DNA from 2 places in the Micromonospora sp. NPDC005367 genome. Region 1 is predicted to be linked to the other one. Evidence: riboswitches for the same ligand, from Rfam matches in the RefSeq annotation. Region 1 holds a riboswitch; the other holds the start of a gene.

What was found. A riboswitch is a leader RNA that binds a small molecule or an ion and turns the genes downstream of it on or off. The one in region 1 is predicted to bind thiamine pyrophosphate.
Region 2: another riboswitch for thiamine pyrophosphate. It lies ahead of ABZS42_RS19740 (ECF transporter S component); the one in region 1 lies ahead of thiE (thiamine phosphate synthase).

The regions. Positions count from the first base shown of each region.
Region 1 is NZ_JBEXFP010000037.1:17-11,037, forward strand. It holds partial or broken gene ABZS42_RS22835 (thiamine phosphate synthase) at 1-436, opposite strand, end outside; gene ABZS42_RS22840 (thiazole synthase) at 511-1,290, opposite strand; gene thiS (sulfur carrier protein ThiS) at 1,287-1,487, opposite strand; gene thiO (glycine oxidase ThiO) at 1,478-2,653, opposite strand; gene thiE (thiamine phosphate synthase) at 2,647-3,273, opposite strand; TPP riboswitch at 3,268-3,376, opposite strand; gene ABZS42_RS22860 (ThuA domain-containing protein) at 3,674-9,514, shown strand; gene ABZS42_RS22865 (hypothetical protein) at 9,589-10,131, shown strand; gene ABZS42_RS22870 (aldo/keto reductase) at 10,345-11,021, opposite strand, start outside.
Region 2 is NZ_JBEXFP010000027.1:67,468-78,488, forward strand. It holds gene gndA (NADP-dependent phosphogluconate dehydrogenase) at 1-1,151, opposite strand, end outside; gene ABZS42_RS19730 (energy-coupling factor transporter transmembrane component T) at 1,339-2,139, opposite strand; gene ABZS42_RS19735 (ABC transporter ATP-binding protein) at 2,136-3,596, opposite strand; gene ABZS42_RS19740 (ECF transporter S component) at 3,764-4,354, opposite strand; TPP riboswitch at 4,431-4,535, opposite strand; gene ABZS42_RS19745 (alpha/beta hydrolase) at 4,609-5,439, shown strand; gene ABZS42_RS19750 (SIS domain-containing protein) at 5,496-6,245, shown strand; gene ABZS42_RS19755 (DUF6328 family protein) at 6,377-6,880, shown strand; gene ABZS42_RS19760 (acyl-CoA dehydrogenase family protein) at 7,120-9,042, shown strand; gene ABZS42_RS19765 (hypothetical protein) at 9,163-9,330, opposite strand; gene ABZS42_RS19770 (hypothetical protein) at 9,340-9,945, opposite strand; gene ABZS42_RS19775 (transcriptional repressor) at 9,985-10,383, opposite strand; gene ABZS42_RS19780 (metalloregulator ArsR/SmtB family transcription factor) at 10,412-10,711, opposite strand; gene ABZS42_RS19785 (metal ABC transporter permease) at 10,755-11,021, opposite strand, start outside.

The DNA of each region.
Region 1 (11,021 bases):
ATCTCCTCCAGCTGCATCGCGATGTCCAGCAGCGGGTCCGGCTTGGCCATCCGGCCGAGCACGTCCTGGGCGGCCTTCTATGCAGGGGCGGGCCGTAGCCGGGTTTGCTGCGCGTCGGGTAGACGGGCGAGATGGTCACGTAGTCCTCGGTGGTGAGCCGGAGCAGCTCCGCCTCGTCGTGACAGGAGCGGCCGGCCAGCCCGACGCGCGGCGGTGGGTACGGGCCTGCGGCGGGCAGATGCACGGCGTCCCCGTCGAGCGGGTCGGGGCCGGCCACGACGAGCCTGCCGTGGACGTCGGCCAGGATGGCCCGCAGCTCGCAGGCGAGGGCGGCGCGTTCGACGCGGGGCAGGTCCTTCTCCCGCAGCACCACCCAGCGCACTCCCCCGGCGACCGCCGCCGCGACCACCTCGGCGAGCGGTCGGCGCGCCACCATCCGATCGGTGAGCACCACGACTCCGGAGGGCAGGCCCGACCCACCGTCGGCCGGGACGCCCGGCGACGAGCCGGTCACAGGTCCGGCCGTCCCTCGTCCGGGGTGGAGGCGAGGGCGTGGTGGCGGCGCGGGATCCGGCCGGCACCGGCGGCGAGCCGGCCGGCCTGCACCGCGTACCGCATCGCGGTGGCCATCGCCACCGGGTCGGCGGCCCGGGTCACCGCGCTGGCCAGCAACACGGCATCGCAGCCGAGCTCCATCGCCAGCGCCGCCTCGGAGGCGGTGCCGATGCCGGCGTCCAGGATCACCGGCACGTCCACGGCCTGCCGGATCAGCCGGATGTGGTGCGGGTTGCTGATGCCCAGCCCGGACCCGATCGGCGCGCCCGCCGGCATCACCGCGGCGCAGCCCACGTCCGCGAGCCGCCGGGCGAGCACCGGGTCGTCACTCGTGTAGGGCAGCACGGTGAACCCGTCGGCGACCAGTTCCTCGGCGGCGCGCAGCAGCTCCACCCCGTCCGGGAGCAGCGTGCGCTCGTCGCCGATCACCTCCAGCTTGATCCAGTCGGTGTCGAACGCGTCCCGGGCCAGCCGGGCCACCTTCACCGCCTCAACCGCCGTGTAGCAGCCCGCGGTGTTCGGCAGCAGCCGCACGCCGCACCGGTCCAGCAGCTCCAGCAGCCCCCCACCCATGCCGGGGGCGGTGTCCACCCGACGCAGGGCGAGCGTGACCAGCTCGGTCCCGGACGCGCGGATGGCCTCCTCCAGCACGTGCAGGTTCGCCGCGCCGCCGGTGCCGAGGATGAGCCGCGAGGTGAACTCCACCCCGTCGAGTCGGAACGTCACCGCACTCACCCGCCCTGGGCGGCGCTGAGCACCTCGACCCGGTCACCGTCGCGCAGCGGGGTCTCCGGCCAGCCCGTCCGGGGCACCACCTCGCCGTTGACCGCGACCGCCACTCCGCGCTGTTGCGGTGCGACCTCGCGTACCAGGTCTGCCACCGTCACACCGCGGGGCACCGTCCGCCCGGCGCCGTTCACCGTCAGTTCCACGGGTCCTCCTCACTCGTCCGGGCAGGTTCGCCCCGGTCTGCGGCCACCGAGCCGGACGGGCCGGTGAACCGGTCCGGCCGGAAGGGGGCGAGCAACGGATCGGGCACCCCGGTGGTCACGAGGTCGGCGATCAGGTCGGCGGTCACCGGGGTGAGCACGATGCCGTGCCGGTGGTGCCCGGTGGCCGCCAGCACGTCCGGTCGACCCGGCAACGGGCCGAGGATCGGCGCGTTGTCCGGGGTGCCGGGGCGCAGTCCGGCAGCCGTCTCGATCAGGTCGTACTCGGCCAGCTCCGGCACCAGGTCCACGGCGGCGCGGAGCAGGCGGAGCACCGCTCCGGCGGACACGTCGGTGTCGCGGCGCTCCTCGACGGTGGCGCCCACCACCACCTCGCCGCCGGTCCGCGGCACCAGGTAGACGTGCTCACCGTCGGCGTACCCGCGGATGACGTGCCGGAAGCCCGGCGGGGCGCCACCGGGCGCGCGGAGCCGGAGCACCTGCCCCTTGACCGGGCGGACCGGCAGCCCGGTGAGCGCGGCGGCACCGCAACCGGCCGCCACCACGGTGACGGCGGCGTCCAGCTCGGACAGCGCACGCACCGGTCCGGGCACGAGCACGGCTCCGGCCCGCTCGGCGGCGGTGCGCAGCGCGGGCACCAGCAGCCGTGGGTCCACCTGGTGGTCGGTCGCCGCGAGCGCGCCGCCGCGCACCCGGGGGGCGAGCGCCGGCTCGCGGTCGCGCAGTTCCGAGGGGCGCAGCGGGGTCACCGGCAGGTCGAGTTCCCGCTGGTACGCCCAGAGCCGCCGCGCCTCGGCCAGGTCGTCGGCGGTCAACCCGACCAGCAGGGTGCCGTCGGTGCGGTAGCCGAGGTCGACACCGGTCGCCTCGGTCAGCTCGGCCGCGAACGCCGGCCAGCGGGCGGCCGACTCCACCAGCAGCCCGGTGAGGTCCCGTTCGCCGAAGTACGCCTCGGCGATCGGGGCGAGCATGCCGGCGGCGACCGCCGAGGCCCCCGAGCCGGGGGCGGGATCGTGCACGGTCACGCGTAGCCCACGTGCGGCGCAGCGCCAGGCGACGGCGAGACCGATCGGTCCCGCACCCACCACCGCCACGTCCGCCCGGGCCACGTCGCCGGCAGGGGTCGACGTGGACCGGGCGCTCAGCATGTCAGCGCCTCGATCAGCTCGGTCGTGGCGCGGGCCGGGTCGGCCGCCCCGGAGAGCGCGCCGACGACCGCCACTCCGTACGCCCCGACTGCCCGTAGTGCCGGCACGGCGGACGCGGTCACACCGCCGATCGCGATCACTGGGACGTCGACCGCCCCGGCCACCGCCCGTACGCCTGCCACGCCGATCGGTGGAGGCAGCCCCTCCTTGGTGCGGGTGGGCCGGCAGGGGCCGACCCCGAGGTAGCCGGCGCCGGCGGTGACCGCCTCGGCGGCGGTGCCCGGTTCCCGCGCGGTGGCGCCGAGCACGGCGGCCGGGCCGAGCACGTGTCGGGCCGCCGCGACGGGCAGGTCGTCCGCGCCGACGTGCCCGCCGGCCGCGCCGACCGCCAGCGCCACGTGGAGCCGGTCGTTGACCAGGCAGGTCGCCCCGTACGGCGCGCAGAGCGCGACGACCCGGCGGGCCAGGTCGTACGTCTCGCGGTCGGTTGCAGAGTCCTCGACCCGGACCTGCACCACCAGGTCGGCGCGGGCCACGGTCAGGGCGGCCCGGACCACGGTGAGCGGATCACGCCCGGGTCGGGTGTCGGTGATGAGATGCAGTCGTCCCAGGGACGGCACGGCAACACTCCTCCCTGCGCCGGCATTACCCGGATCAGGTTCGACGGTCGGGGGCTGACAGCCCCCCTCTCAGCCCGGTCCACCGGGCTCCCGTGGGTCACTTGCTCCGCCACCGTACGACAGACCCGGCGGCGCTGCCAAGGGTGAGGCCGGCTACAGCGGTGGCGGGTCTTCCCAGGGGTGCTTCATGCGGTCCTGTTCGGAATGTCGCCTGCTGTTGCAAAACCGTTACCGTCCGGCATCTTGCCCGACACGCATCAACGGGAATTAATTTGTTCAGCGATTCGACAAAATGTGGTGCGGACGCCATGGCCCGGTGCCCGCACCACCCCACCCCCCGGGACGGTCTTCGGCGAGCCGGCCCCCGCGATCCCCTGTCCACCGCGACATAGGAGGCGGCGTGTCCCGCACTCGTCGTGCCCGCTCACCCATCACAGCCATCCTGCTCTCCCTCGCTCTCACCTCGACAGCCCTGTTCGGCACGTCGGCCGCGCAGGCCGCACCGACCGCCGGCGCGACCACCACACGAGCCGCTCAGACCGCCACGGCCGCGCCGGTGACCCAGGCGCTGCCCAAGGCCGCCGCCGACGAGCCCTTCTCCGTGCTGGTCTTCTCGAAGACGGCCGCGTTCCGGCACGATTCGATCCCCACCGGGATCGCCGCCATCCAGCAGCTCGGCGCGGAGCACGGCTTCGCCGTCGACACCACAGAGGACGGCGGCGCGTTCACCGACGCGAACCTCGCGAAGTACCAGGCCGTCATCTGGCTCTCCACGACCGGCGACGTCCTCAACGCCGACCAGCAGGCGGCCTTCGAGCGCTACATCCAGGCCGGCGGCGGATACGTCGGCATCCACGCCGCATCGGACACCGAGTACAGCTGGGGCTGGTACGGCGACCTGGTCGGCGCGTACTTCGCCAACCACCCGTCGAACCAGCAGGCCACGGTCAAGGTGGAGGATCCCGCCCACCCGTCCACCAGTGAACTGCCGGATCGCTGGTCCCGGTTCGACGAGTGGTACAACTTCCAGACCAACCCCCGGCCGGACGTGCACGTGCTGGCCAGCCTGGACGAGAAGAGCTACACCCCGGGCGCCGGCGCGATGGGTGCCGACCACCCGACGGCATGGTGCCAGGACTTCGACGGTGGCCGCTCCTGGTACACCGGCGGCGGGCACACCCGTGAGTCGTACGCCGAGCCCGAGTTCCTCAAGCACCTGCTCGGCGGTATCCAGACGGCGGCCGGCGTGGTCGACGCCGACTGCGGCGCCTCGAAGACCGCCAGCTTCGAGAAGGTCACGCTGGACAGCAACACCAGCAACCCGATGGAGCTGGACGTCGCCCCCGACGGGCGGGTCTTCTACGTCGAGCGCGACGGCCGGGTGCAGATCGTCAAGCCGGACACCGGCAACACGGTCACCGCCGTCGAGCTGGACGTCTTCACCGGCAACGAGGACGGCTTGATCGGCATCCGCCTCGACCCGGACTTCGCCACCAACAACTGGGTCTACCTCTACTACGCGCCGAACGACGGGATCACGCGCAACCTGCTGTCCCGGTTCACGGTCACCGGCGACACCATCGACCCGGCGAGTGAGAAGCAGGTGCTGCGGGTCGACACCCAGCGCAACACCTGCTGCCACGCCGGCGGGAGCATGACCTTCGACAGTGCCGGCAACCTCTACCTGGCCACCGGCGACAACACGAACCCGTTCGAGTCGAGCGCGTACACGCCCATCGACGAGCGGCCGGGCCGCCAGGACTACGACGCGCAGCGCACCGCGGGCAACACCAACGACCTGCGCGGCAAGGTGATCCGCATCCACCCGGAGGACGACGGGACGTACACCATCCCGGACGGCAACCTCTTCGCTCCGGGCACCGAGAAGACCCGTCCCGAGATCTACGCGATGGGCTTCCGCAACCCGTTCCGGATCGGCACAGACCCGAAGACCGGCACGCTGTACGTCGCCGACTACGGGCCGGACGCCAACGCCGACAACCCGAACCGGGGCCCCCGGGGCCTGGTCGAGTGGAACATCGTCACCCCCGGCAACTACGGCTGGCCGTACTGCACGGGCACGAACGAGGCGTACAACGACTACACCTTCCCGTCCGGCCCGAGCGGGGCGAAGTTCGACTGCTCCGCGCCGGTGAACGACTCGCCGAACAACACCGGCCTGACCAACCTTCCGCCGGTCGTGCCGGCCACCGTCGACTACGGGTACGCCGGTGACGCGCGCTACCCGGAGATCGGCGGCGGTGGCGCCCCGATGGGTGGCCCGGTCTACCGGTACGACGCGGACCTCGACTCGGACCGCAAGTGGCCGGCCTACTACGACGGCAAGGCGCTGCTCGGCGAGTGGAACCAGTCGAAGATGTACACGATGCAGCTGACCGCCGACGGCAAGTCGCTGGTGGACATCAACCAGCTGCTCACCGGCATGAGCCTGATCCGGCCGATGGACTTCGAGTTCGGCCCCGACGGCGCGCTCTACCTGATCGAGTGGGGCAGCGGCTTCGGCGGCAACAACGACAACTCCGGCGTCTACCGGATCGACTACATCGCCGGTGACCGCGCACCGATCGCGGTGGCGAACGCCACCCCGACCTCCGGTGCGGCGCCGCTGACGGTGAACTTCTCCAGCGAGGGCTCGCGGGACCCGGACGGCGGCGCGCTCACCTACGCCTGGACGTTCGGCGACGGGCAGACCTCCACCGAGGCCAACCCGACGCACACCTACGCCACGGCCGGCAACTTCACCGCCCAGCTCACCGTCACCAACCCGAAGGGCCGTACGGCGGTGGCGAACGTCCCGGTCACCGTGGGCAACACCGCCCCGACGGTGACCATCGAGTTCCCGCCGGACGGCGGCTTCTTCGACTGGGGTGACCAGGTCCGCTACACGATCAAGGTGACCGACCCGGAGGACGGGGAGATCGACTGCGACCGGGTCCAGCTCCAGGTACTGCTCGGCCACGACGAACACGCCCACCCGCTGGAGCAGCACACCGGCTGCACCGGGATGGTTCAGACGCAGCTGGCCTCCGGGCACGGCGCCGAGGCGAACGTCTTCAGCGTCTTCGAGGCGACGTACACCGACCTCGGTGGCGCCGAGGGCGCCGGACCGCTCACCGGCCGGGCCATAGAGCAGCTGCAGCCGAAGCGGAAGCAGGCCGAGTACTTCACCGCCACCGGCCGTGCGCCGGGCAGCACCGGCGGCGGAGACCCGGGTGTGCAGCTCGAGACCACCGGCGACACCGCCGGCGGCGGCCAGAACATCGGGTTCATCGAGGACGGCGACTGGTGGTCGGTCTCCCCGGCGGACCTGACGAACATCACCGACATCCGGTTCCGGGCGGCCTCCGCCACCACCGGCGGCCGGATCGAGGTCCGGGCCGGAGCGGTCGACGGGCCACTGGTCGCCACGGCGACCGTGCCGGGCACGGGCGACTGGCAGACGTACGCGGACGTGACGGCACCGGTCACCGGCGCCGCCAGCGGCTCGCTCTACTTCGTCGCCAAGGACCCGAACGGCGGCGCCGGCTCGCTGCTCAACGTCAACTGGATGGACTTCCTCGGCCGGGGCGTCACCGAGAACGCGCCGCCCGTGGTCACCGCCACCGCGACCCCGACCACCGGCACCGCGCCGCTCGCCGTCGCCTTCGACGGCACGGCCACCGACGCCGAGGGGGACACCCCGCTGACGTACGCCTGGGACTTCGGTGACGGGGGCACGGCGGACACGTTGGATGCCACCCACACGTACACCAGCCCGGGCACCTTCACCGCCACCCTGACGGTGACGGACAGCAAGGGCGCCAAGTCGTACGCCGCGGTTCCGGTGCGGGTGGACGCGCCGAACACGTCCTGCTTCGGGACGCGCTCGGACGACTTCACCGGCACCAGCCTCGACAAGGCACGCTGGAACGTGGTCCGGGAGAACCAGCTCTACTCGGTCTCCGACGGGGCCCTGCGGCTGCCGACCTCGGTGGGTGACCTCTACGGTGCCCGCAACGACGCCACCAACCTGGTGCTCCAGCCGGCGCCGGCCGGGGCCTGGCAGGCGACCACCCGGGTCACCCTGCCGGTGACGGCCAACTACCAGCAGGCCGGTCTGCTGATCTACGGCGACGACGAGAACTACGCCAAGCTGGACCTGCTGTACAACGGCAGCCGCCGGGTGGAGTTCATCCGGGAGACGGCCGGCACGCCACGCAACGAGGGTGCCGACAGCGCCGCCGCACCGGCGGGTGACACCGTGCACCTGCGGCTGATCAGTGACGGGACGAACCTGACCGCGGCCGTGTCGGCCGACGGGCAGACCTTCACCCCGGTCGGCCGGTCGGCCGCGCTCGCCGGCATCACCAACCCGCGGATCGGGGTCTTCGCCCTCAACGGCGGCACGGACGCGCCGGTCGTCGACGCGACCTTCGACTGGTTCCAGGTCTCCCCGGACGAGCCGGCGGGCCCGGTCGACCCGTCGGACGAGTTCACCGGCGACACGCTGGACAAGTGCCGGTGGGACGCGATCCTGCGGGAGAACGCGGCCGGTTACCGGGTCAGCGACGGCGCGTTGCGGATCGACGTGCCGAACGGTGACATCTATGGCACCGACAACACCGGGCCGGCGAACTTCATCCTCCAATCCGCGCCGTCGGGCGACTGGACCCTGGAGACGAAGGTCGACGGCAGCCTGCTGAACGAGCAGTACCAGCAGGCCGGTCTGATCGTGCACGCTGACGACGACAACTACCTGAAGTTCGACTACATCGTGGACAACCAGCCCGGCCAGGCGGTGACGCGGCGGATCGAGTTCCGCAGCGAGATCGGCGGGACGGTGCAGGACCCGCAGCCGGAGGCGGCGAACCTGACCGGTTCGGTGTGGTACCTGCGGCTGGCCCGCAGCGGTGACACCTTCACCGCGTCGTACTCGGCGGACGGGACGACCTGGACGGCGCTCACAGCGCTGACCAGCAGCGCGGTCGGCGCCACCCCGAAGGTGGGTCTGTTCACCCTCGGGGCCAACCAGACCGCGTCGAAGACCGCCGTGTTCGACTACTTCCGCCTCACCCCCGGGGTCGCCGACGAGACGGCTCCGGTGACCGAGGCCACCGTCACGGGTACCCCCGTCGAGGGTTGGCACACCGGGCCGGTGACGGTCACCCTGGCCGCCACCGACGAGGACGGCGGCAGCGGCCTGGCCGGCACCGAGTACCAGCTGGACGGGGCGCAGACCTGGACGGCGTACACCGGGCCGGTCCCGGTGAGCGGCGACGGCGAGCACGAACTGCGATTCCGCTCGACCGACCAGGCGGGCAACGCGGAGTCGACGAAGACCGTCACCGTGAAGATCGACGCCACGGCGCCGGTGACCTCGGCGACGTTCGCCCCGGCCAACGACGAGGGTTGGCACGACGGGACCGTCCCGGTCGTGCTGACCTCGACCGACGCCGGATCCGGTGTGAAGACTGTCGAGTGGTCGCTCGACGGTGGCGCGTGGACGCCGTACTCGGAGCCGGTCCAGGTGACCGGTGACGGCCAGCACGAGCTGCTGTTCCGGTCGACCGACCAGGCGGGCAACGCCGAGACGCTCAAGTCGGCGGTGCTGCGCATCGACGGCACCAAGCCGACGCTGCTGGTCTCCGGGCTCGCCGACGGCCAGCTCTACGGCGACAGCCAGGACGTCCGGGTGTCCTGGCAGGCGGTCGACCCGACCTCGGGCGTCGCGAGCCTGACCGGCGAGCTGGACGGCCGGCCGTACGCGAGCGGCACGCTGCAGGCGATGTACGAGCTGCCGCTCGGCCTGCACGAGCTGACCGTCACCGCGACCGACAAGGCGGGGAACGAGACCACCTCCGCGGTCCGGTTCTTCGTCACCACCTCGTTCCGGGACATGCAGAACCTGCTGGACCGGTTCAAGGCGACCGGTCGGCTCTCGGCCAAGGCGCACAAGCAGCTGACGGCGAAGCTCGACGCCGCCCGCAAGGCCGAGGCGGCCGGCAACGACAACAAGGCGATCAAGCAGCTGACCGCCTTCCGCGAGCTCGCCGCCGACGCCACGCTGGTGGCCGAGGCCGAGATCCGGGACGTGCTGGTCCGGGACGCCGACGCCATGGTCGTCCGGCTCGGTGGTACGGCCAGCAAGGCCGGGGTGAAGGCCAACGACGGTGAATCCGTCGCCGGCGCCGGCCGGTTGGGCGGCGACGTCACCCGGCTCGCTCCGGGCCGCCGGCTCTGATCCGATGGCGGCCCCTCTCCGGCGCACCCGCGTCGGGGAGGGGTCGCCCCCGTATCCGCAGTGAGGAGACGTCCGTGACGCGTACCTGGAAGGCGTTCGCCGCCCTGTTCGCCGGACTGGCCCTGATCCTCCTGACCGCGGCACCGGCCGCGGCCCACACCGGGAAGCTCAAACTGACCGTGGCCGGCGACGGGGCCGACGGGGTCACCGTGCAGGCCCTGTACGCCGACGGCCACCGGCTGGACCAGTTGGTGCGACTGACGCTGACCGCCGTCGGGCCGGACGGGCAGCGCGTCGGGCCGCTGCAACTGGAACCGGAGCCCGAGGGCCAGGGTTTCTACGCCAGCGGCCCGCTGCTCTCCCCCGGCCGCTGGCGGGTGACGGTCGCCGCCCCGGCTCCGAACGGGAGCGAGGCCAGCGCCCAGGTGCAGGCCCGCCCCGCCCAGTCGCCGGCGCCGGCGGCGCCGGTTGCGGCCACCGCACCGGCGGCCGGCGCCCGGACCGACCCGGGTGCGGCGAGTGCCTGGTGGTGGCCGATCGGGCTGGCCGTCGTGGTGATCGCCGCCCTGGCGGTAGCCGTGCCGATGCTGCTCACCCGCCGCCGCACGGACGGATGAGCAGCTCGGACAAGTGAGCCGCACGGCGCGAGGTCGCCAAGGGCTGCTCCGGCGACCCGTGCAAACGCCGGTGAGCCTGATACCCCAGCGGCATCAATATGCCTCTGAGGTATCAGGCCTCTCCGGAACACAGTCGAGCAGCACTTGTGCGCCTCGGCCCGAGCCAGCCGGCAGCGGCAGCGGCAGCGGCAGCGGCAGCGGCAGCGGCAGCGGTCAGAGGATCTCGCGCAGGGCGTCCAGGTCCTCGTCGGTCGGCTGCCAAACCCCGGCGGCCGCGTTGGCGAGCACCTGCTCGGGGGTGGTCACCCCGGCGATCACCGAGGTCACCGCCGGCTGGGCGGCGAGCCCGCCGATGGCCACCTGGAGCATGGTGAGCCCGCGCTCGTCCGCGTACCGTTCGATCGCCTCGATGAGGTCCCACTTCGCCGCGGCGAGCCGGGCGGCGTACCGGCCACCGCCGGCGAGCCGGCTGCCGGCGGGCGGCGCCTCGCCCCGCTTGTACTTGCCGGTGAGCAGCCCGTTGGCCAGCGGGAAGAACGGCAGCAGCCCCAGCCCGAAGCGCTCACACGCCGGGACCACCTCGGTCTCGACAGCGCGCTCCACCAGGCTGTACTGGTTCTGCGCGCTGATGAACCGGGACCGGCCGTTGGACGAGGCCACCCAGTCGGCGTCCGCGATCTGCCAGCCGGCGAAGTTGGAGTTGCCCAGGTAGCGCACCTTCCCGGCACGGACCAGGTCGTCCAGGGCGGCGAGGGTCTCGTCGATCGGGGTGGCCGGATCGGGCTCGTGCACCTGATACAGATCGATGTAATCGGTGCCGAGTCGGCGCAGCGACGCCTCGACGGCCCGGGCGATGTACCGCCGGGATCCCCGCGCGCCGTAGTCGGGGC
Region 2 (11,021 bases), on a different contig from region 1:
TCGTACGCCTCGCGGATGCGGTCCAGGAACCGGGCCCGGATGATGCAGCCGCCCCGCCAGATGGTGGCGGTGCCACCCAGGTCGATGTTCCAGTCGTACTCGCGGCTGCCCGCTCTGATGTGGTCGAAGCCTTGCGCGTAAGCGACGATCTTGGAGGCCAGCAACGCCCGGCGGACGTCCTCGACGAACGTGTCCCGGTCGTCGACCTTCAGTTTCGCGCCGCCGCCGGGGAACGCCCGGCGGGCCGCCTCACGCTGGTCGGCGTGCCCGGAGAGCGAACGCGCGAACGTCGCCTCGGCGATGCCGGTGATCGGGATGCCCAGGTCGAGCGCGCTCTGCACCGTCCACCGGCCGGTGCCCTTCTGTTCCGCCTGGTCGCGTACGAGGTCGACGAACGGGCGGCCGGTGCCGGCGTCGGTGTGCGCCAGCACGTCCCCGGTGATCTCGATGAGGAAGGACTCCAACTCCCCGCGGTTCCAGTCCCGGAAGATTTCCGCGAGCTCCGCCGGCTCGGCGCCCAGACCGGCCCGCAGCAGGTCGTACGCCTCGGCGATGAGCTGCATGTCGGCGTACTCGATGCCGTTGTGCACCATCTTCACGAAGTGGCCGGCACCGTCCGGGCCGATGTGCCGGCAGCACGGCACCCCGTCGACCTGGGCGGCGATCTTCTCGAAGATCGGCCCGAGCCTCTGGTACGACTCCTCGGAGCCGCCGGGCATGATGCTCGGCCCGTGCAGCGCACCCTCCTCGCCGCCCGACACGCCGGTGCCGACGAAGTGCAGCCCATGCTGCCGCAGCGCCGCCTCCCGGCGTTGGGTGTCCGCGAAGTGCGCGTTCCCGCAGTCCACCACGATGTCGCCCGGCTCCAGCAGGGTGGCCAGCTCGTCGATGACGGCGTCGGTCGGTCCGCCGGCCTTGACCATGACGATCACCGCGCGGGGGCGCTCCAGCGCCGCGACGAAGTCGGCCATCGACTCGGTGGCCACGAACGTGCCCTCGCCGCCGTGTTCGGCGATGAGGCTTCGGGTGCGCTCCGGCGTGCGGTTGTGCACCGCCACCCGGAACCCGTTGCGGGCCAGGTTGCGGGCCAGGTTGCGACCCATCACCGCGAGCCCGGTAACGCCGATCTGCGCCTTCGCCTGCTCGGCCATGCGCCGCCACCTCTCACCGTCGCTCTTCGCGTTTCGAACTTATCGCGAGCGACGTCGACGGGTACTGGCGATCGTGATCCCGTCACCGTGGGTAGGGGAGTGCGCGTACGCCCGGGGGTGGATAGCCTCAGCCCATGCGCTGATGACGCCCAGTTCCGAGCCGGCCCGCCGCCGCCGTGCCACCCGGTCAGCCGATCAGGGGACGGAAGGTCCCGAGCACGATGCTGGTGGTGAGGGCCGCCGCGGCCAGCGCCACCGCACCGACCACGAGCCACGTGTCGGCGGCGGTGAACCGTTGGCGGCGGGCGACCGTACGCGGAATGCCGGCGTCGAACCCTCGCGCGTCCATCGCGACGGCGAGCCGGGTGCCCCGCCGGATCGCCCCGACCAGCAGGGCGAACGCGGTCGACACGAAGAGCCGCAGCTTCGCCACCGGGTTGCCTCCGGCGTCCACCCCGCGTGCCCGGCGGGCCATGCTGATCGCCTGCCACTCCTGCCCGAGCAGCGGCACGAGGCGGAACGCGGCCAGCGCGCCGACGGCGAACCGGGCCGGTGCCTTCGCGTTCTGGATCAGCGCGTCGGCCAGGTCCGTCGGGTCGGTGGTGGCGAACACGATCACGCCGGGCAGCGCCACCGCGAACATCCGCAGCACCAGGCCGAGCGCGGTCAGCAGCACGCCCGAGGTGACCACGACCGGGCCCGCCTCGAACAGCAGCCGGCCGGAGCGGTCGGCCGCGAAGAGCACCAGGGTGACCACGATGCCGACCGCGCTCACCAGCAGCGGCCAGGCGCGGTGGGCCAGCACCCGGTAGCGGATGCCGAAGAGCGGCAACGCCACCAGTTCGACAGCGATGGCGATCGCCGGGGCTACCGGGTCGAGCGTGGCGACGAGGACGAAGGAGAAGAGCAGTGCGGCGGCGAGTTTGGCCACCGGGTTGCGCCGGGCCAGCGGCGCCCCGGGGACGGCGACCGGTTCGAGGTTGATCACGAGGACCCCCTGGTCGAGGCCGCCGGCCAGTCGCCGGCCGGCCCGGGGCGGGTCAGCGTGACCTGCCGGTCGGCCAGCGCGGCGACGAACTCCGCGTCGTGGGTGACCGTGACGACACCGTGTCCGGCGTCGCGCAGGTCGGCGAGGAGGTCCACCAGCTCCAGCCAGGTCCGCCGGTCCTGGCCGAACGTGGGCTCGTCGCAGATCAGCAGCCGGGGCGCGGTGGCCAGGGCCGTCGCCACGCTCAACCGTCGCGCCTCACCACCGGAGAGGGTGTACGGGTTGGCGGCGGCGAGCGCGGTCAACCGCAGCCGGTCGAGCAGCCCGTCCACCGTGGTGCGGACCTCCGCCTCGGGCCGGCCGGTGCGGCGCGGGCCGAGCGCCAGTTCGTCGAAGACCGTGCTGGTGACGAATTGGTGCTCCGGGTCCTGGAAGACCGAGCCGATCCGGGTGGCCAGGGCCGGGGCGCGCCAGCGGTGCGGGGGAGTGCGGGCATCCCGGCCGGCCAGCTCCGCGCTCGCCGTGACCGTGCCGTTGCCGGGCCTGAACAGCCCGCCGAGGAGCAGCGCCAGGGTGGACTTGCCCGCCCCGTTGGGGCCGAGCACGGCGAGCGCCTCGCCCGCGCGTACGGTCAGGTCGGTTTCGGCCAGGCGGGGCGGCAGGCCGAGCCGCTCGGCGGTGAGCAGCGCCTCGCCGGGCGCGGCGGTGGCGCGGCGCGGCGGCACGGTGCGGCCCGGCACCCAGACACCCTCGGCGGCGAGCGCGTCACCGTGCGCGTCGAAGACCGCTTCCGGCGTGCCGTCGGCGCGTACACCGCCCCCGGGTTCCAGCACCACCACCCGGTCGACCAGGGGCAGCGCCTCGGCCACCCGGTGTTCGACCAGGATCAGCGTCGTGTCGGCGTCCAACGCGCCGGCGACCGCCGAACGCACCAGCGTCGCGCCGGCCGGGTCGAGGTTGGCAGTCGGCTCGTCGAGCAGCAGCAGCCCCGGCCGCAGCGCGAGCGCGCCGGCCAGCGCCAGCCGCTGCTGTTCGCCGCCGGACAGTTGGGCGGTGCGCCGGTCCCGGCGGTACGGGAAGCCGACCCGGTGCAGCGCCTCGTCGACCCGGGGCCAGATCTCGTCGGTCGGCACGCCCCGGTTCTCCAGCCCGAACGCGACGTCGTCGCCGCAGCGGGCCATCACCAGTTGGCTCTCCGGGTCCTGGAAGACGATGCCGACGCGTTCCCGGGCCTTACGCGGGTCGAGCCCGTCGACCTCGACGCTGCCGCTCTGCTCGCCCGAGTCCTCGGGCAGCAGCCCGGCGAGCGCCGCGAGCAGGGTGCTCTTGCCGGCGCCCGAGGGGCCGAGCAGCAGCACCCGCTCGCCGTGCTCGATGCGCAGGTCGACGCCGCGGACCGCCCAGCGCTTCCGCCCGGCGTGCCGCCACCCGAAGCCGCGCAGCGTAACACCGCTCACTACCGCCACCTCCTCCCCACCCATCCACCCGGCGGGCCGCCCCACCCGCCGCCCAGCAGGCTGCCCCGCCCGCCGCCCAGCAATGTTGATCAAGAGGTTTGCGTCAGGATCGCGACCACCGTTGACGCAAACCTCTTGATCAACGGGGTTGGGGGGTCTTGGCAGGGTTAGATGGCGGCGCGTTCGCGGCCGACGGGGAAGCGGTCCAGCGCGCCGGTGTTGGCGAGCGCGCGGGTCAGCGCCCAGCCGCCGACGCCCGCCACGATCGTCGCGCTGACGACGGTGAGCAGGGCGTACGGCAGCCGGTAGCTCGCCAGGTCGGTCTCGGTGTTCCAGTAGACGAAGTCGAAGACCGCAGCGCTGACGCCGGTGAACGCGCCGGCCAGCACCGCCGCCGGCAGGCGGAACGAGCGGTACCGGAACGCCGCGAAGGCCAGTTCCGCGCCGATGCCCTGCATCACGCCCTGGACGATCGTGATGCTCGCCCACTGGCTGCCCAGCAGCGCGGACAGGATCGCGGCCACCGTCTCGCAGTAGAGCGCGGCACCGGGCTTGCGGATGACCAGGCCACCGAGCACGGCCGGGACCAGCCAGACGCCGTAGATCAGCGTCTGTGCCGGCGGGAAGAAGGCGAACGCCGCGTCGGTGGCGCTCCAGACCAGGTTCCAGGCCCAGAAGATGACGCCGAAGGCGACGGCGATCACCGACGCGACGACGATGTCGATGGTTCGCCAGCGATTGGTGTCGTTGCTTTTCATCTGTTTGCTCCCAGTTCAGCCGCAGGAACCAGGAGAAGACGCACGCCGCGCCCGGTGGTCACCGGACGGCGACGCGGCTGGAGGTCGACCGAACTCCCTGCGCTGGCATTACCCAGATCAGGTTCGAGGGTCTGCGGGCGTGCCCGCACTCTCAGCGCTGTGCGCTCCCCTGTCGGATGTGAAATTGATACGCAGACGCTAGCACCGTGGGCAGGTGCCGGGCCATGCTGCCCGACCTGGGTAGGCTGCCGATCATGCGCATCGACGTCCGTGGTCTGGAGTTCGTGGTACGCGTCGGCGGCCCGGAGGACGGCGAACCCGTCCTGCTGCTGCACGGCTTCCCGCAACACGGCGGAGAGTTCGACGAGGTGGTGCCGGCCCTGCACGCCGCCGGGCTACGCACGTACGCCCCCGACCAGCGCGGCTACTCGCCGGGCGCCCGGCCGGCCGAGGTCGAGGCGTACCGGCTGGCGGAACTGGTGGCCGACGCGGTGGCGCTGCTCGACGCGCTGGACGTCGAGGCGGCGCACCTCGTCGGGCACGACTGGGGCGCGGCCGTCGCCTGGGCGGTCGCCGCGGCGCACCCCGAGCGGGTCCGCACCCTCACCGCCGTCTCGGTGCCGCATCCGGCCGCCATGGCGTACGCGCTCGCGCACGACCCGAAGCAGCGCGCCCGCTCGTCGTACATGGTGCTGTTCCGCCAGGCAGGGAAGGCGGAGAAGGCACTGCTCGGGCTGCGGGCGGCAGGGTTGCGCCGGCTGCTGCACGGCGTCGGCGACAGTGCCCGGGTGGCGGCGTACGCGGAGCCGATGCGCGAGCCCGGCGCACTGACCGGGGCGCTGAACTGGTACCGGGCGATGTCGGGGGCCGCGCTGGGGGCGGTCGGGCCGGTGACCGTGCCCACCACGTACGTCTGGAGCGACCGCGACAACGCGATCGGCCGCGGCGTCGCGGAGATGTGTGCGCAGCACGTGACCGGCGACTACCGCTTCGTGGAGTTGCCCGGGGTGAGCCACTGGATCCCCGACGAGGCGCCGACCCCGCTGGCCGAGGCGATCCTGGCCCGGGCCCGCGGGGCGGCGTGAGCGGGGGGGCCCACGCGGGCCGGTCGGGACGTCAACACGGATGGGACGGAGGAACGATGACACTGAGCGCCGAGGGCTACCTGGCGATGGTGACGGAGACGATGAACCGGGTGGCCGGCAGTCAGCGGGAGGCGGTCGGCCGCGCGGCTGACCTGATCGCCGAGGCGGTACACGCCGACGGGGTGGTGCACGCCTTCGGCACCGGGCACTCCGAGGCGCTCGCGATGGAGATCGCCGGGCGGGCCGGCGGGCTGGTGCCCACCAACCGGATCGCGTTGCGGGACCTGGTACTGCTCGGCGGTGCCCCGGCCGACGTGCTCGGCCCCACCCTGGAGCGGGATCCGGCGGTCGCGCACCGCCTCTACGCGCTGGCCCCGGTACGCCCGCAGGACGTCTTCGTGCTCGCCTCGAACTCGGGGGTCAACGGCGCGATGGTGGAGTTCGCGTCCGTCGTCAAGGAGAACGGTCACGCTCTGGTGGCGATCACCTCGGCGCAGCACTCCGGCCAGATGACGTCCCGCCATCCGTCCGGTCGTAAACTCGCCGACTTCGCCGACGTGGTGCTCGACAACGGTGCCCCGTACGGCGACGCGATGCTGCCGCTGCCCGGCGGTGGCGCCGTGGGCGCGGTCTCCTCGATCACCGCCGCCCTGCTCGCGCAGCAGATCACCGTCGAGGTGGTGGCCCGACTGCTCGCCGCAGGGCAGCAGCCCCCGGTCTACCTGTCCGCCAACATCGCCGGCGGCGACGAGCACAACCACGCGCTCGAGGCCCGGTACGCCGGTCGTATCCGCCGGGGCTCCTGACCCCGGCCGCGCGACCGGCGCGCTCCCATCCGACCTCTTGTGAGCCTGTTTCGGATGACGGGCCATCGGGCACTGGCGTTGCTGCCGGTGGCCCGCCCCGCCGGCAGTAGCGTCGGAGCAGGAGGTAGCGCGTGTCCAAGGAGACCGAGCGGCAGCGCTGGCAGCGCAACTTCGCCGATCTGCTCCAGGAGCTGCGGGTCGCCCAGACCGGGGTGCAGATCCTGTTCGCCTTCCTGTTGACTCTGCCGTTCAGCAACGGCTTCACGCGTACCACCGACTTCCAGAAGGACATCTACGTGGTCGCGCTGCTGGCCGCCGCGGCCGCCACGGCGATGATCATCTCGCCGGTGGCGTTCCACCGGGCACTCTTCCGTCAGGGGCGCAAACCGGAGCTGGTCCGGTTCGCCCACCGGATGGCCTCCTGCGGACTCGCCTTCATGCTGATCTCGATGGTCAGCGCCGTGCTGCTGATCACCGACTTCGTCCTCGACCGTCCGCTCGCGTTCGTGCTCAGCGGGTTGACCGGGCTCTGGTTCCTCATCTTCTGGGGGCTGCTGCCGTTCGTCCGCCGCAACTGGGGCGAGGACGACATCGACGACGAGGACGACGACCCTCGTACGCTCGCCGGCGACTGACCCCGGGACGCCGACCGGGGCGTACGGCCCGGCCGCCCGCATCGCCGAAACTCGATCTTCACGGAGAGCTACCTCTGGGTAACAACCGGGGGTAGCGTGGCGTTTGTCGAGCACGTTGACGCAGCGGACCGAGGTTCGAGGGGGCAGCCGTGACCACGACGCAGAACAGCCGACCCGAGCCGGACGCCTCCGGCGGCACTCCGGAGCCGACCGAGACCAGCGGCGGCACCGCCGCCCCGCTGCCGGCCGAGGCAGGGCACGTCTCCGAGAAGGAGGCCCGCCAGGTCGCCGAGGCGGCCCGTGAATCCACCTGGGACCGCCCGAGCTTCGGCAAGTCGCTCTTCCTCGGCCGGTTCCGACTCGACCTGATCAACCCCTGGCCGAGCTCCGACGCGGACGAGGACGCCCGCGCCGAGGAGTTCCTCGCCCGGCTCCGGGAGTACCTCGTGACCGAGGTGGACGGCGCCGCGATCGAGCGGGACGCGCGCATCCCCGACGAGGTGTTCCAGGGCCTCGGCCGGCTCGGTGCGTTCGGCATGAAGATCGACCGGGCGTACGGCGGGCTCGGCCTGAGCAACCTGCAGTACTGCCGGGCGCTGATGCTCGCCGGTTCGGTCAGCCCGGCGATCGGCGCGCTGCTCTCCGCGCACCAGTCCATCGGCGTGCCGCAGCCGTTGAAGATGTTCGGTACGGCGGAGCAGAAGCAGCGCTTCCTGCCCCGGCTGGCCGCCGGCGAGGTTTCCGCGTTCCTGCTGACCGAGCCGGACGTCGGCTCCGACCCGGCACGGTTGGCGACCACCGCCGAGCCGACCGAGGACGGCACCGGCTACCGGCTCAACGGTGTGAAGCTCTGGGCGACCAACGGCACCGTGGCCACGCTGCTCGTCGTGATGGCCCGGGTGCCGGCCGGTGCGGGGCGCCGCGGTGGGATCACCGCCTTCGTCGTGGACGGTGACGCCGACGGCATCACGGTGGAACGACGCAACGGATTCCTCGGACTGCGCGGGCTGGAGAACAGCGTCACGCGGTTCCACGACGTCTTCGTGCCGAAGGAGAACGTCATCGGGGGTGAGGGCAAGGGGCTGAAGATCGCGCTGACCACGCTCAACACCGGCCGCCTGTCGCTGCCGGCCATGTGCGTGGGCGCCGGCAAGTGGTCGTTGAACGTGGCTCGGGAGTGGGCCGCCGACCGGGTCCAGTGGGGCCGGCCGGTCGGCACGCACGAGGCGGTCGCCCAGAAGCTCGCCTTCATGGCCGCGACGACGTACGGCATGGAGACCATGCTGGAGATCTGTTGCCGGCTCGCCGACGACGACCGCAACGACATCCGGATCGAGGCGGCGCTCGTCAAGCTCTACGCCAGCGAGATGGCCTGGCGGATCGCCGACGACCTGATCCAGATCCGCGGCGGCCGCGGCTACGAGACGGCCGAGTCGCTGACCGCCCGGGGTGAACGCCCGGCCGCCGTCGAGCAGCTGCTGCGCGACGTACGGATCAACCGGATCTTCGAGGGCTCGACCGAGATCATGCACCTGCTGATCGCCCGGGAGGCGGTCGACGCGCACCTCTCGGTCGCCGGGGACATCATCGACCCGGATGCGGGCCTCGGCCGCAAGGCGAAGGCGGGGGCCCGGGCCGGGGCCTTCTACGCGAAGTGGCTGCCCACGCTCGCCGTCGGCCGCGGGCAGAGCCCCAGGGCGTACGCCGAGTTCGGGCCGCTCGCCGGTCACCTGCGGCAGGTGGAGCGCGTCTCGCGCAAGCTCGCCCGCTCGACGTTCTACGCGATGTCCCGCTGGCAGGGCCGGATGGAGCGCAAGCAGGCGTTCCTGGGTCGGATCGTGGACATCGGGGCGGAGCTTTTCGCGATGGCCGCGGTATGCGTCCGTGCGCACGCCGAGCGGGACACCCGGCCGGAGAATCTCGAACTGGCCGACCTCTTCTGCCGGCAGGCCCGGGTACGGGTCGACGCCCTCCTCTCGGCGCTCTGGGAGAACACCGACTCGGTCGACGTCGCGGCGGCCAAGCGGATCCTTGCCGGCCGCTACGCCGACCTGGAGTCCGGTGTGATCACCCCGTCCGACGAGCTGCCCTGGGTGGCCCGTTGGTCGCCCGGCCCGTCCACCGCGGCCGACGTCCGCCGGCGGATACCACCGCCCCAGTGACCTGAGCCGACACTCGGCAGCGGACACGCATTTCTGAATGAGCCCGATACCACAGCGGTATAAATATGCCGCTGAGGTATCAGGCTCCGGACGAGACCTGCCCCCAGGCCCCTCCCTGGGTCAGCGGGCGATGGCCCAGGCCAGGATCGCCGCGAGGATCAGCCCGTTGAGCGCCGCCAGGCCGAGGTAGGCCGCGGGCGGGATGCGACGGCCCTTACGGACCAGGCTGACCAGTACGGCGGCGTAGCCGAGCAGCAGAACGGCGATGACGACCAGGAAGTAGAACACCCGAAGACCTTAGCGGCCCGCCCGTAGGCCGAGCCTGCGCAGCTCCAGCGCGGCGAGCGCGTCGACGGTGGCGTCGTCGCCGCGGCGCCAGGCCTCGGCCACGTCGGGCGCGATCCGGGTCAGCCGGTCCAGCGGCTGGCGGGCGAGTGCGCGCAGCGCCAGCAGGTCGCGCCCGCCCGGCGCGGCGGCCAGCTTCGCGGCGGACCCGGCGCGGCGGACCCAGCGCACCCGCAGCGGCAGCCAGCCGACGAGCACCAGGCCGAGCGGGAAGATCAGCACGGCCACGGCGAGCGCCAGGGCCAGCTGGTCGACGAGTTCCTGCTGGTCACGGCCGGCCTCGGCCAGCGCCCGGGCGGCACCGGCCGCGCGCTCGAACGGGGCGGTCAGCTCGTCGCCGACCAGCGGCACCCCGCCGACCTTGCCGCCGGCTTCGGCCAGGTTGTCGGCGAGCCCGCCGCCGGCGCCCTCCAGCTTCTGACCGGGTACGGCGAGCTTCTGCACCAGATCGTGCAGCCAGAGCGCGCCGCGGATCGCGGCGTACACCCAGACGACGACGAGCAGGTCGGTGAGGAACTGTCGGGCGGCGGTCGGAAAGCGATCGGCATAGATCTTCACGCCGGACAGCGTGGCACGGCCGGCGGCCGGTTGGGGAGGTCAGCCGGCGCAGCCCTGGCAGGTGCCGAAGATCTCCATGGTGTGGCTCACGTCGGCGTAGCCGTGCTGGGCGGCCACCCGTTCGGCCCAGCTCTCCACGGCGGGGCCCTCGACCTCGACGGTCCGCCCACAGACCCGGCAGACCAGGTGGTGGTGGTGCCCCTCGCTGCACCGGCGGTAGAGGTGCTCGCCGCCCGGCGGGCGCATCACGTCGATCTCGCCGGCGTCGGCGAGCCCTTGCAGCGTCCGGTAGACCGTCGTGAGACCGACCCGCTCACCCCGTGTACGCAGCATCGCGTGCAGGTCCTGCGCGCTGTGGAATCCCTCCACCTCGGCCAGCAGAGCGCTGACCGCACTGCGCTGACGGGTGTTGCGCAGGGTTGCGCTGCTCTCGCTCACCACGTGACACCTCCGACCCGTCGCCGCCTCATGATCCCTCACCGGCGTGGCTGACCGCGTCCGCCACGATGTGCGCGACGTGCTCGTCGACCAGGGAGTATGCGATCTCCCGACCTCGCCGGGAGCCCCGCACCACACCGGCTCCCCGCAGCACCCGCAGGTGTTGGGAGACCAGTGGCTGCGTCACGCCCAGCTTCTCCACCAACTCGTGCACGCACCGCTCGCCGGCGGCGAGCTCGCTGACGATGGCCAACCGGATCGGGGCCGACAGCGCGCGCAAAAGCTCACTGGCACCTTCGAAGCCGTCGTAGCCCGATCCGCTGCTCACCCCGTAACGATAACCAGTTCCGCCGGGCTCGCGCCCGCCCCGGTCATCCGAGCACGACCTCGTGCGGCTCGGGGGTGGTCTGAGCCGCCGCGGGCACCCGCCGGCGGCGCAGCACCCGCCAGCCGGCCGCGGCCAGCGCGACCACGAGGAACGAGGCGATCGCCATCAGCACCACCGACGCGCCGGGAGCGGTGTCGGCGGTGGCCGCCACCCAGACGCCCGAGCCGGCGGCGAAGAGGCCGAGCGCCATCGCCGCCGTCATGGTGGACCGGAAACCGCGGGTCACCTGTTGGGCGCTGGCCACCGGCAC